2 regions of the Thermanaerosceptrum fracticalcis genome follow, and region 2 is predicted to be linked to the other one. Evidence: riboswitches for the same ligand, from Rfam matches in the RefSeq annotation. Region 2 holds a riboswitch; the other holds the start of a gene.
The links. A riboswitch is a leader RNA that binds a small molecule or an ion and turns the genes downstream of it on or off. The one in region 2 is predicted to bind S-adenosylmethionine.

Region 1: linked by a shared signal. The riboswitch ahead of BR63_RS07690 (MetQ/NlpA family ABC transporter substrate-binding protein) and the one ahead of BR63_RS10830 (homocysteine synthase) in region 2 are both predicted to bind S-adenosylmethionine.

The regions. Positions count from the first base shown of each region.
Region 1 covers NZ_CP045798.1:1,469,813-1,474,241, reverse strand. The annotation lists gene BR63_RS07700 (methyl-accepting chemotaxis protein) at 1-603, shown strand, start outside; gene BR63_RS07695 (glycosyltransferase family 2 protein) at 661-1,920, opposite strand; SAM riboswitch class I at 2,351-2,464, shown strand; gene BR63_RS07690 (MetQ/NlpA family ABC transporter substrate-binding protein) at 2,599-3,411, shown strand; gene BR63_RS07685 (methionine ABC transporter ATP-binding protein) at 3,513-4,429, shown strand, end outside.
Region 2 covers NZ_CP045798.1:2,115,098-2,119,526, forward strand. The annotation lists gene metA (homoserine O-acetyltransferase MetA) at 92-1,009, opposite strand; gene BR63_RS10830 (homocysteine synthase) at 1,035-2,312, opposite strand; SAM riboswitch class I at 2,448-2,549, opposite strand; gene BR63_RS10835 (TPM domain-containing protein) at 2,608-2,928, opposite strand; gene BR63_RS10840 (SAM-dependent methyltransferase) at 3,076-4,257, shown strand; gene BR63_RS10845 (4Fe-4S binding protein) at 4,324-4,429, opposite strand, start outside.

The sequences.
Region 1 (4,429 bases), 650 kb from region 2:
GCTATGGGGGATAAGGTTAAGGGCTTAGGCGCCTTATCAAAGCAAATCGGGGAGATTGTGGATATTATCAGTGCCATTGCCGAACAGACAAACCTGCTGGCCTTAAATGCTGCTATTGAGGCGGCCAGGGCTGGTGAACACGGCAGGGGCTTTGCCGTAGTGGCGGAAGAAGTGCGTAAACTGGCTGAACAATCCGGCCAGTCGGCCCAGGAAATAGCCGCTTTGATTACGGGCATCCAAAAAGGTGTGGAGGAGGCCATAGTGGTTATGGAGCGGGGCGCTAACGAAGTAAATGCCGGCACCCAGAGCATCGAAATCAGCGGCAAGTCCTTCAAGGAGATAATGAAATCAATTGACCATCTGAAGGCAGCAATGAGCGAGGTTGGTTTGTCTGCACAGCAGATTTATCAAAAAAGCAATGAGGTACAAAAGAGCATTGCTGTAACCATTCAAGAGTTTGAGAATACGGCCGCTCATACAGAGGAAGTCTCCGCTACTGCTGAAGAACAGGCAGCGGCCATGGAACAAATGATAGCTTCCACCTCCACGCTCAGCAACCTGGCGGAAGAGCTGAAGTCTTCGGTCCGCAAATTTAAAATATAGAAAAAAACAAAGAACCCAGAAGCTAGATGGCTTCTGGGTTCTTTACTTTATTATTCGTTATCTTTGTCTCATTATATCAGCATAGCTGATATTGCGGGTGTGTATGGTATGGGACCAGGACACCCGGGTTTTGCTGAAGAAACTAATGAACACGATAGGTATCCAGCTGTAGACAAAGGCGGGATAATGGAAGAATACCCATTTAACGATGCGCTTGGGCAGATTATCGAGCCAAATGACTAAGAAGGGGTAGATAATCTGCAATGTGCTCACAAGTTCCCATAAGAGGGGAGGCCAGATGTATTTAAAGATAGAGGTGTAGATGTCTACAAAGAAACTATCGATGAGACCCAGGACAGAAAAAATACCCATGCATATGACGAGAAGTGGCTGGAGAATTACCATGGCGGCATCGAGGAGGACGAGGTCTCTCTTTTTTATTCCTTCTTTAATAAACTCTAAACTGTAAGTACGGAATAATTCTACGTGACCTAAGGCCCAACGCTTCCGCTGGTTCCATGCTTGTTTGAAGGTAAGCGGTTTTTCATCGTACACAACAGCCTCATGGGCCCAGGTGGTCTTATGACCCAGGAGCAGGGCTTTTAAACTGAATTCCAGGTCCTCTGTCAGGGAGGTTGCTCCCCAACCGATTTCTTTCAAGACATCGACAGAAATGGCCATACCCGTGCCACCGAGGTAATTGGAGAGGCCTAAATTATATCTGGCTAACTGGAGCATCCTGTTAGCAACCCAGAAGGCCATGGCAAAAGCAGCGGATACCCAGGTATCATGGGGATTTTTTGCATCAATGTATCCCTGGACGATTTTTGCCCCATCGCAAAGCCTGTTGTTCATGTGATTAAGGAACTGTGGATCAACCAGGTTGTCCGCATCAAACACCACTACGGCGTCGTATTTTTTAGGCATATTAAAAAGTTTGGCGAAGAACCATTCCAGGGCATAGCCTTTACCCCGCAGGGTGGTGTCAAAGCGTTCAAAAACCGTGGCTCCGCGGTTTCGTGCAGCGGCGGCGGTACCATCGTTAGAATTATCAGCAATGACAAATACGTCATAAAGTTCTTTGGGATAAGTAAGAGCCATTAAGTTATCAACGAGAGGGCCGATGACCGTTTCTTCATTATGGGCCGGTACAACCAGGGCAAATCGTTTCTGGGGTGCATGTACTTTAGGTGTACGAAATTGGGCCAGGCCGGACATACCAAGTATGAAGAAATATACGGCCACCAGTGATAAGATTACCTGTGCCGGTATCATAATTACATCCAAGGGTAGAGAAAAGAGTTCATTAGTGTCCACTGGATTTCTCCTCCAAATTAAAATTCACAAACATTGTTACCACAACAATCTTACATTAGTATTAATACCCAAAGACAACCGTTTTATTAGCCAATTTTAGCCCAATTTTGCCGGGTTAAGGCAATTTGAGAAAATTACTTTCCAAAACATAGCATTACCTAATCTTAGAACAATTTACGTGGTTTTTTTCGAAAACCTAACGCTTTATTAGACGAAGAAAGCTTCTTTTTGTTCCCCAAGGTTTTTTGGGGGGCCTGCATGATTATAGCATATTTTCCAGGAAGATTACAGCTATTTTCTTATTAATACATATTGTCAATAGGTAAAATAATGTTAATATTTTCCACAAACTTTTTTCATAGACTGTATTGACAAAAAAACAAAGCCAGTGTAATCTACTATACAACTGTTGCAAAACACAACTGAATATCTCTTATCCAGAGAGGTGGAGGGACTGGCCCGATGAAACCCAGCAACGGGCCTCACGGCAAGACCGGAGGCGCTGTGCTAATTCCTGCAAGATTAATTTCTTGACAGATAAGAGCGCGAGTTAGTATATTAATTCCCTCTTTATCTGTGGTGATGAGGAGGGATTTATTTTTTTACCAGTAGAGTTTAACCAACTAGTTTACGCTTAGTTTTTTAAGAATCACACCAACATAAAACACAAGGAGGGACATGATGAAAAAACATATTTTTATTATTGCGATCATTCTATTGCTTGTTGTTGCTGTTACCGGCTGTGGCAGCAAGAAAACCACCCCCGAGGCACCCGCTAAATTGAAAGTCGGTGTTACGGCGGGTCCCCATGAACAGATTATGAATAAAGTGAAAGAACTGGCCAAGAAGGAAGGATTGGATATTGAGGTTGTGGTGTTTAATGAATATGTTCAGCCCAACATACAGCTGGCGGAAAAGGTCCTTGACCTCAACAGCTTTCAACATGGCCCTTATTTAGAGAACTTTATAAAAGAAAGAGGCCTAAAATTAGTTAAATTGGCAGATACGGTTACTTTTCCTATGGGCATTTACTCGCAAAAAATAAAAAATGTGAATGAACTGAAAGCAGGAGATAAAGTGGGTCTTCCCAATGATCCTACTAACGAAGCCAGGGCTCTGCAGCTTTTTGAGAAAGCGAATCTTATCAAATTAAAAGAGGGAGTAGGAAACAAAGCAACGGTCAGAGATATTGTGGAAAATCCTAAAAACTTAGTGTTTGTAGAATTGGAAGCTCCTATCATTTTGAGAACTCTTCCTGATTTGGCTGCTGCTGCCATTAATACTAATTTTATTATCCAGGCAGGTAAATCACCTGTACAGGATTCCATCTTCATTGAACCAAAAGATTCACCATGGGTAAATATCATTGCTGTTCGTCAGGGAGAGGAAAACAATCCATTATATCAAAAGTTCGTAAAAATTTATCGTTCTGAAGAAGTAAAACAGTTTATTAATGAAAAACTTAAAGATTCCGTGGTTCCTTCCTGGTAAACAGGAGATATGGTACTCACCCTCCCCCCTTTCCTGAACCCCTCATTTAGAATTAGCCGGGTACGGGAAAGGGGATAGGGATGGAGTAAGGGAGAGAGAAAATGATCAAGCTAACGAACTTATCTAAGACTTATAGGAATAACGGTAAAGAAGTAAAAGCTTTACAGGACATTAATCTTCACGTTCCAAAAGGCGAGATTTTCGGTGTCATTGGTTACAGTGGCGCCGGAAAAAGTTCCCTGATCCGTTGTGTCAATATGCTGGAGGTACCCGATGCAGGATCAGTTTCTGTTAATGGCGTAGAGATGACTCAATTAAAAGGACACAAGTTACGCCAGGCCCGGCGGAAAATTGGCATGATCTTCCAGCACTTTAACCTGCTGCAGTCGGCCAATGTCCTGGAAAATGTGGCCGTACCCCTCCAGCTAGGTGGGATAAAGAAACATGAAGCAGAGAAAAAGGTAAGACACCTCCTGGAGGTAGTGGGATTAAGTGAAAAAGCAGAAAGTTATCCCCAGCAGCTTTCCGGGGGACAGAAGCAAAGGGTGGCCATTGCCCGGGCTTTAGCCAGTGATATAGATATCTTGCTTTGTGATGAGGCTACTTCAGCCCTGGATCCCCAGACAACGGATTCTATCTTAGACCTCTTGCTGGATATTAATCGTAAGTTTGGCATCACCATACTCCTGATTACCCATGAGATGCACGTGATTAAAAAGATATGTGATAGGGTGGCCGTTTTGGAACAGGGGAAAATCATAGAGGAAAATAGTGTGATTAATCTATTTACTAATCCCCAGACTGAAACCACCAGGCGTTTCATTAAAAACATTATTGATGACGATTTGCCGCAAAGCATCTGGGAGAAGCTGCGCCAGGAAAAAAGAGAGCCTGGTGTGGTATTGAGGCTTACTTTTGTAGGCTGTACAACAGCCCAGCCTATGCTGGCCCAGCTGGCTAAAGAGTACACCCTGTGGCCCAATATTCTCTATGGTAATATTACCCAAGTTAAAGATCG
Region 2 (4,429 bases):
ATTTGGAGTAAGTATACTTTGAGAATAACCAACTGTCAACGGCAGTGAATTTCCTGGTCCTCCTTTATCTGGATAGTATCTCCGGACAACGTTATTTCAACTGCCGCAAATCAAAAGGAGTTTCCTGGTACACATAATAGTTAAGCCAGTTGGCAAAAAGAAGATTGGCATGGCTTCTCCATTTTACAACAGGGTCCTTCGTCGGGTCATTTTCAGGAAAATAGTTTTGGGGAAGAGCAATGGGCAGACCTCTGGCCACATCACGCTCATATTCGGCTTTTAAGGTCAGTGGATCATATTCAGAATGTCCCGTGACAAAAATTTGCCGTCCATTCTTGGCAGCCACTATATATATACCGGCTGTGGGAGACTCTGCCAGTATCTCCAATTCAGGTATCTTCAGGATGTCCTCCCTTCTGATTTCGGTATGCCTGGAATGGGGAGCATAAAACTCATCATCAAAACCACGTAAAAGCATCGTATTTTTCCTATTCACCTGATGGGTAAAAACCCCAAACATCTTTTCGGGCAAGGGATACTTAGGTACTCCATAATGATAGAAGAGTCCTGCCTGTGCACCCCAGCAGATATGGAACGTGGAATATACATGATGCAGGGACCATTCCATGATTGCGGTTAATTCTTCCCAATAATCCACCTCTTCAAAGGCCATATCTTCTACAGGAGCTCCGGTAATAATCATGCCGTCGAACTTTTCATGTTTAATGTCCTCAAAGGTATTATAAAACTTTAACAGATGTTCCTCCGGCGTATTTTTGGACTGATGGGTACGGGGGTGTAGCAAGACAATGTCAACCTGAAGAGGAGAATTTCCTAGAAGGCGAAGGATCTGGGTTTCAGTAGCGATCTTAGTAGGCATCAAATTTAAGATGGCAATTTTTAAGGGCCGGATATCCTGATGAATAGCTCGTTCTTCCTTCATAACAAAAATATTCTCACTTTGTAAGATTTCTCTCGTTGGCAAATTATCAGGAATATTAATGGGCATTTGCTCTTTCTCCCCCCCGTTTTCCTTAATCTGCTAAAGCCTGCTCCAAGTCAGCGATGATATCTTTGATGTCTTCAATCCCCACAGAGATCCTGATCATTTCCGGGTTTACACCCGCAGCAATCTGCTCGTCGGGACTTAACTGCTGGTGGGTTGTACTGGCCGGGTGAATAACTAGCGACTTGGCGTCACCCACATTAGCCAGCAAAGAAAATAGTTTTAATTTCTGAATAAATCTTACTCCAGCCTCGTATCCTCCTTTGACCCCGAAGGTAAAGATGGAACCGAAACCATTTTTTAAATATTTCTTGGCAAGCTCGTGATAAGGGTTAGAAAGTAATCCGGGATAGTTGACCCATTCCACAGCAGGGTGATTTTGTAGAAACTGGGCAACGACCAGGGCATTGTCACAATGTCGCTGCACTCTTAAAGATAAGGTCTCCAAACCCTGGAGAAAAAGGAAGGCATTGAAAGGGCTGACACAGGCCCCGGTGTCACGGAGAAGCTGTACCCGGGCCTTAATGATATAAGCAAGAGGGCCCATTGCTTCCACATATTTAACACCGTGATAACTGGGATCAGGCTCAGTTAAACCAGGGAATTTACCGTTAGTCCAGTCGAATTTCCCGCTGTCAACAATGACACCCCCAATAGATGTACCATGCCCGCCAATAAATTTAGTGGCGGAATGAACTACAATATCTGCGCCAAACTCAAAGGGCCGGCATAAATAGGGGGTGGCAAAGGTATTATCCACTATTAGGGGTACACCTGACTCGTGGGCAATACTGGCAACCCTTTCGATATCTAGAATATTATTGCGGGGATTGCCGATAGTCTCGGCATAGAAGGCTTTTGTCTTATCTGTTACTGCCCTGCGGAAATTCTCAGGGTCGGAAGGATCAACAAAATTTACCTTAATCCCCAGTTTGGCAAAGGTGGAAGAGAACAAGGTATATGTCCCGCCATAGAGGGTTGAAGATGAAACAATTTCATCACCGGCCTGGGCAATGTTTAAAATACTGTAAGTGATAGCGGCCTGTCCCGAGGCAGTGGCCAGGGCGCCAACCCCTCCTTCCAAAGCCGCCACCCGTTGTTCAAATACATCCTGGGTGGGGTTCATAATTCGTGTGTAAATATTTCCCGATTCCTTCAAGGCAAAAAGGTTGGCGGCGTGCTGGACGTCATTAAATACATAAGAAGTCGTCTGGTAAATAGGAACTGCTCTGGCTCCTGTAGTGGGATCAGGTTTCTGCCCGGCATGAAGGGCTAAGGTATCAAAGCCTAATTGATTTTTACTCATGGTAAAGACCTCCTCTAATTTTTTCTTATCTACCAAAAATGGAGGCAAAACTCATAAGAGTTTTAGCCTCCATTTTATATGGTCAGCAAAAACGAAAAATCTCTTCCTAACAGGAAGAGATTTTTAAAAACTAAAAACTCATCTGTTAGGATAATCATCCTACAGGAATTAGCACCTCGCATGAAAGCAGGTTGCCGGGTTTCATTGGGCCAGTCCCTCCACCTCTCTGGATGAGTATATATGCTGTTTTGAAAATTATTATAAAGAGGGTTAAAGGCATTGTCAATATGCAAATTTACAGGTTGTCATTATTCAACTGTTTGTCGCCGATGCCCCACTTTCTCAGTATGGCCAGAGCATAATCCTCCGGGGAATATCCTTCTAAGGTGTTGACCGTTACCGCCACGATCTGGGCTTTGGTCTTGCGTGCTAGCTCTGCGGAGGTTTGTATAATGGTTTGTTCCGTACTTTCACTTAAGATGTTGGCTTTGTCCAGTACATAAAAGCTACTGGTGGGATTAGGAATGGGAGGATCGGCGGACCAGGTGGGAACAGACCAGACTATAAGGCTAAAGAGTATTTTAAGCTGTAGCTGTTTTACATTTATTTTCCGCAAAATTGCCGTAAACTTTTTAATTATACCGAGGTAATTTTCATTTTATATTTGCATGGTAATTATTGGGTATTTGTTTATGTATCGTTGGAAAACATATAAATAGTTCATTATGCTTGGTTAATTTTAATGTCGAAAGGAGTATCGTCTATGCAAAAGCAGTTGATGCACCAGCTGCTCAGTCAGGTGGCTACCGGTTCCCTGGCTGTAACTTACTGGGACGGAACAACAGAACAGTATGGGAACGGTAACCCTGCCTGTAGAATTATTTTTAACAATCCGCTAGATCCTAAAAAAGTACTTGGTGACCCGGTCATGGCTTTAGGCGAAGCCTATATGGATGGGGCCATAGAATTTGAAGGAGAACTTGAGAAATTTCTCAAGCTTGCTTTTTTAAACAAAAACTCTTTCCTACAGCGGAACCCAAGAGTAAGAAAAACACTGTTACGGTGGCAGCGACCAAATTCCTTGCAACAACAGAAAATGGATGTACAGCATCATTATGACCTGGGGAATGACTTTTTCGCCTTATGGCTGGATGAGACCATGAGCTATTCATGCGCCTATTTTTGCTCTCCCCAAGACTCTTTATACCAGGCTCAACTACAAAAGATCGATCATGTGCTAAAAAAGCTGCAACTCCGTCCAGGAGAGACTTTGCTGGATATCGGGAGCGGCTGGGGCTGGTTAATTATCCGGGCAGCCCAGCAATATCAAGTTAAGACCTTAGGAATTACCCTCAGTGAAGAGCAATATAGGGAAACTAAACGCAGGATTCAGGAATTAGCCCTGGAAGAATTGGTAGAAGTAGAGCTCATGGACTACAGAACACTGGCGGAAAGCGGTCGTACCTTTGATAAGGTAGTGAGTATAGGGATGTTAGAGCATGTAGGAAGAGCCAATCTACCGCGTTATATGGCTTCAGTGGACAAATTGCTAGCTCCCCAGGGCCTCTCACTTCTACATACAATTACTCACTTAAAAGAAGGACCGGTCAATTCCTGGATTGAGAAATACATCTTTCCCGGTGGTTACATCCCCTCCCTCAGGGAACTAATCTGGCTGCTCCCGGAATATGACTTTCACCTCTTGGATGTAGAGAGCCTCCGCCTCCACTACGCTATGACCCTGGACCGCTGGGCAGCAAATTTTGAAAAGAATGCGGAAACAGTACATAAAAGGTATGGTGAACGCTTTGTCCGCATGTGGCGGTTGTATTTGCAGTCCTGTGCCGCTTCCTTCCGCTATAGCGGCCTGGATATCCATCAAATCCTTTTCTCTAAAGGATTGAATAACAATTTACCTCTGACACGCCACTATCTTTATGTGTAGTTTTGAAACCAGAGTAAATTATAAACCCCTATGCCATTTATGAAAGGAGACTGTGTATATTATCATCTACATCCGGCTCATCATTGGCAAGGTAAACAGGTAAATATTTAAAATGCCTAAAAGAATAACCAGAATGGTGTGGACTAGGAATGGTCTCTTGAAATCATCCTGG